Regions from separate parts of the Streptomyces sp. Ac-502 genome, predicted to be linked through region 2. Evidence: riboswitches for the same ligand, from Rfam matches in the RefSeq annotation. Region 2 holds a riboswitch; the other holds the start of a gene.
The links. A riboswitch is a leader RNA that binds a small molecule or an ion and turns the genes downstream of it on or off. The one in region 2 is predicted to bind cyclic di-AMP.

Region 1 (2,386 bases), 3.2 Mb from region 2:
CGGTCGAGGCGCCGGACGGGACGGCGGCACGGCCGGTGCTGCCGTCGTCGAGGCCGACCTCGACCTCGACCGTGGGATTGCCTCGCGAGTCGAGGATCTCGCGAGCTACGACGACGTCGATGGACGGCACGTTGTCTCCTTCATGGGTGTCTGGAGTTCTGCAGCACGAGCCTAACGGCCTCCGGGGGTTCCGCTCGCCGCCAGCCCGGTCCTCGGGATGAATACACCCGCAAAGGCCCTGTTCACGGGACGTATGGGTGCATTGTTCGCTGAAGGGAGAAGTCGGCGGACGGGGGCGGGGCGGACCCGGCGGGGCGGCCGGGACGGTGGCCTCCAGGGCCCTGGGCGGCCCCTGGGCGGCCCCAGGCCGGGACGGCCGGGCCGGCTCGTGGCCGGGGAAAGGAGAAGCCCCGCCGCGGCGCCTGCGGGGGACAGGCGCCGTGGCGGGGCAGTCTCACGGGAAGAGCGGATTCCCGGGATGAGCGGCCCCCGGGAGGCGGGGCAGCCCGTACGTACCGCCGTACGTACGGAGTGCCACGGTCACCCGGGATCTCTCAGGGCTCGGACCGGCTCAGACGGCCAGCTTCTGGCCCGGGAAGATCAGGTTGGGGTTGCCGCCGATGACGGACTTGTTGTTGGCGTAGACCGACTTCCAGTTCTTGCCGTGGGAAGCGGCGATCTTGGCGAGGGTGTCACCGGACTTCACGGTGTAGTTGCCCTCGGGGTTCGACTTCGGCGTGGACTTCTGCGCCGGGGCCGGGGTCTTGCGGGCCAGCTCCTCGCCCTGCTTGCGGGCCTCGGAGCGCGAGGTGTTCTGCGGGGCGGAGTAGGAGCGCTGCGACTTGTAGGTCTTGTGCGACTTGTGCGAGCTGCTGCCGTGCGACGAGCCGCCGTCGGCCTTGGCGTTCGCGTTGCCCTGGCCGAGGTGGCCGCCGGCGCAGGTCCAGGCGCCCGGGCCCTGGATGGCGAGCAGGCGCTCGGCCGCGGCGATCTGCTGGCTCTTGCTGGCCTGGTCGGCGCGCGGGGCGTACTGGGTACCGCCGGCGGCGGCCCAGCTGGAGTTCGAGAACTGCAGGCCACCGTAGTAGCCGTTACCGGTGTTGATCGACCAGTTGCCACCGGACTCGCACTGGGCGACGGCGTCCCAGTTGTTGCCCGCGGCGGAGGCAGAGGTGGCGCCCATCAGCGGGACGGCCACAGCGGCACCGGCGACGCCCGCCAGCGTGGCGACGCGGACGGCCTTGGAGGGACGACGGTGCTTGCCCTTGGTGTTCAGCATGGTTGTTCCTCACCGACGCCTGCGAGGTGAGCTGTCGGGTTCGGGCCATGTGAGTTGCCCGGCCGTGTGTGCTTCACACATGGCTTCACCCCTAGCCGGTTGGACCCGCTTCCGCGGGCGGGGCCGGCGCTTACCTTGGGTCCCCCGCTCCTGCCTTCGGCGCTCTCGCGTCGAGTGACCTCCGACCACCGGCAGGATTCGGCGTGCGATCGAAGGGCCCGCTTTGGCGAGCGATGAAGACGGTAAACAGGAACACCCCGCGGGTTCAAACCCCTACATCTGAGGCCAGTTGACCCCCAGACATCACAGGATCATCACATTTCCGCAGGTCGCCGCAGGTTTGGAAACAACGGGCGGGACGGTCACCGCGGTCCCGAACGAGATCCATGTCTCACTTTCACCAAAGCGGGCAAATGACTGCGAACTATCCCTGTTGGTCACCGAGCTCAAGGCGCTGACCAGGGTGGATAAGGTCCGGATCGCCCCCGATGACACCTTTGTTGGCCTCGTAGAGCGCCGGCCAGCCCCCGGAGACTCCGCGGCCCTCCGCGATGGCTGACAGGTTGTCACCGGGCCGCACGGTGTAGTCACCTGGCGCGCCCGGGTCCGTGCGGTGCGCGTCGCCGCCCCGCGAGGGGTGTCCCCCGCCGGACCGGCCCGCGTCACCGGAGCCCGCGCCCGTACCGGTACCCGTACCCGCGTCCGTGCCCGTGCCCGTGCCCGTGCCCGTGCCCGCGTCCGCACCCGTGCCGGGCCGCTCCGCGGGCCGGCCGCGGTGCTTGCCCTGCGACGGGGGCGTGGTGGGGCCCGTGGAGGCGCCGTCGCCCGGGGTGGCCGGGTCGGCGGGGCGCGACGGGTCCTGCGTACGGCCCGTGCCGGACGGGTCCGGCGTACGGGACGGGTCCGGGGTGCCGGCCGGGCCGGTGGGCGACGGCTTCGGCTCCGGGGTGCGCGTCCCGCCGGCCTCCGGCGTCCCGGACGGCTTGGACGGCTTGGTGGAGGGCGTCGGGGTGGACGGGGACGGCGAGGAGGGCTCGGGGGACGGCGTCGCCGTACCGCCCGGGTCGACGTCCGGCCCGCTGCCGCCCCGCTTGAGCCCCGCGTTCA
Region 2 (2,386 bases):
CACGGGAACGCGCGAGACCCCGTAGCGGCCGGCCAGCATTTCCTCGATCAGGCGGCTGCCCGGCGGAAGAACGCCGGACACGATGTCGTCGCGGATCGCCGTGCACACCACATGCGCGGAAAGAGGACCTCGCACCGTCTGCGCCTCCGCCGTAATTCACTGGAAACTCCCGGGAAATGCCACCGGTCGGCGGCTTTCGACGTGACTCTAGGCGACAGAAAGCAGATCTCCGACGGCCGCTGCGCATTCATGGATATTTTTTGGCCAGGTGCTGCCCAGGCGGAAACGCAGATGCCCCGGCCGCAGGGGCCGGGGCATCGTACGGGGGACGGGTGCGGCGGGAGTGAGCCAGCGTGACGGGTGTGCGTCAGACGTTGACGCCGTGCGAGCGCAGGTAGGCGACCGGGTCGATGTCCGAGCCGTACTCCGCGGAGGTGCGGGCCTCGAAGTGCAGGTGCGGCCCGGTGGTGTTGCCGGTGTTGCCGGACAGGGCGATCTGCTGGCCCGGGGTGACCGTCTGGCCGACCGAGACGCTGATGGACGACAGGTGGCCGTACTGGGTGTAGGTGCCGTCGTTCATCTTGATGACGACGTTGTTCCCGTACGCGCCGCCCCAGCCGGTCTCGACGACGGTGCCGGAGCCGACGGCGTGCACGGTGGTCCCGTAGGCGGCGTGGAAGTCGATGCCGGTGTGGCTGCCCGAGGACCACAGGCCGCTGGAGGCCTTGTAGCTGGTGGAGACGTAGGAGCCGTCGACCGGCGAGACGTACGTGAGCAGGCGCTTGCGCTCGGCCTCACGGGCGGCGCGCTCCTTGGCTTCCCGCTCCTTCTTCGCCTCGGCCTCGGCCTGGCGCTTGGCCTCCTCGGCCTGCTTGCGCGCCTCGGCCTCGGCCTTGGCCTGCGCGGCGGCGGCCTCGGCGGCCTCCTGCTGTGCGTCGGCCTGCGCCTCGATCTGCTCGGCGAGCTCGTCGCCGAGGACGACGGCGTGGTGGAGGCCGGTGTCGTGGCTGCTCGCGTCGTCCGGGTTGCCGGCCGCCAGGGCCGGGGAGGCGACGGAGGCGATGACGCCGGAGGCGGCGAGCGTGGCTATGCCGGCGAGGTTTCGGGTCGTCCGCGCGCTGCGGCTCGGACCACGGTGCTTCCCGGTGGCACGGGTGAACGCCATGGGCTGGCTGTGTCCTTTCCTTCCCTCTCGCCTACCGGGTTAGCTGACGGGTTCGGAGCAGGAAGGTCTCCTACGGGCGCCTCCGGGAAGGCGTCCGATTCACCCCAAGGGACATGGGTCCCCGGCTCCCCTGGCTCGCGCCGTACGGGGACTCGGCGATGCCTGTCCGTGCCGCGGTTGCGGCGGTGATCCTGCGGACAGCCGGATCGACGCTAAACGGGGCAACTTTCAATCGGCAAACAGAACCCCGGTTTTGTGCCGTACGCCACACGGGCACCGTGCAACCACCCCCAACAATTAGGGCATAAAGAAGATCCAGTGGCGCCTGCGCACCACTGGATCCCTTATGTGACCGCCCGTCACTCATCCGGGTCACGGCCGTCAGTCATCGCGGCAGCCGTCGGCCACCACCGGCAGCGATCGGCCACCACCGGTCACCGGCTGTCCGTCCCGTGCCGGCGCGTCGCGCCTCAGCCCTTGACGACCGTCACCTCCCCGATACCGAGCGCCTTGACGGGCTCCTCGATCGCGGCGGCGTCGCCCACCAGCACCGTCACCAGCCGGTCGACCGGGAAGGCGTTGACGGCCGCGGCGGTCGCCTCGACCGTGCCGGTCTTCGCGAGCCGCTCGTACAGCCGGGCCTGGTAGTCGTCCGGAAGCTGCTGCTCAACCTGGTCGGCGAGGGTGCCCGCGACGGCCGCCGCGGTCTCGTACTTCAGCGGCGCGACCCCGACGAGGTTCTGTACGGCCACGTCGCGCTCGGCGTCCGTCAGGCCCTCCGCCGCGAGGGTGCGCAGCACCTTCCAGAGGTCCTCCAGCGCCGGGCCGGTGGAGGCGGTGTCCACCGAACCGCTGATGGCGAGCATCGCGGCGCCGTCGCCGTCGGCCGAGGAGCGCAGCACCTGCCCGAAGGAGCGCACCCCGTAGGTGTAGCCCTTCTCCTCGCGCAGCACCCGGTCCAGGCGGGAGGTGAGGGTGCCGCCCAGGCAGTACGTGCCGAGCACCTGCGCGGGCCAGACGCGGTCGTGCCGGTCGGCGCCGATCCGGCCGATCAGCAGCTGGGTCTGGACGGCGCCGGGGCGGTCGACGATCACGACGCGGCCGGTGTCGTCGGCGGTGATCGGGCTGGCCTTCACCGGTTCGGCGGGCGAACCCGTCCAGGCGCCGAGGGTCTCCGCGAGAGCCGCGTCCAGATCGACGCCGGAGAAGTCGCCGACGACG

Region 1: linked by a shared signal. The riboswitch ahead of ACEXOX_RS20360 (transglycosylase family protein) and the one ahead of ACEXOX_RS35075 (M23 family metallopeptidase) in region 2 are both predicted to bind cyclic di-AMP.

Annotation. Positions count from the first base shown of each region.
Region 1 is NZ_JBHFFO010000001.1:4,546,811-4,549,196, forward strand. It holds gene eno (phosphopyruvate hydratase) at 1-130, opposite strand, end outside; gene ACEXOX_RS20360 (transglycosylase family protein) at 572-1,279, opposite strand; cyclic di-AMP (ydaO/yuaA leader) riboswitch at 1,281-1,493, opposite strand; gene ACEXOX_RS20365 (transglycosylase family protein) at 1,704-2,386, opposite strand, start outside.
Region 2 is NZ_JBHFFO010000001.1:7,701,541-7,703,926, reverse strand. It holds gene ACEXOX_RS35080 (GntR family transcriptional regulator) at 1-108, opposite strand, end outside; gene ACEXOX_RS35075 (M23 family metallopeptidase) at 368-1,165, opposite strand; cyclic di-AMP (ydaO/yuaA leader) riboswitch at 1,179-1,333, opposite strand; gene ACEXOX_RS35070 (M16 family metallopeptidase) at 1,636-2,386, opposite strand, start outside.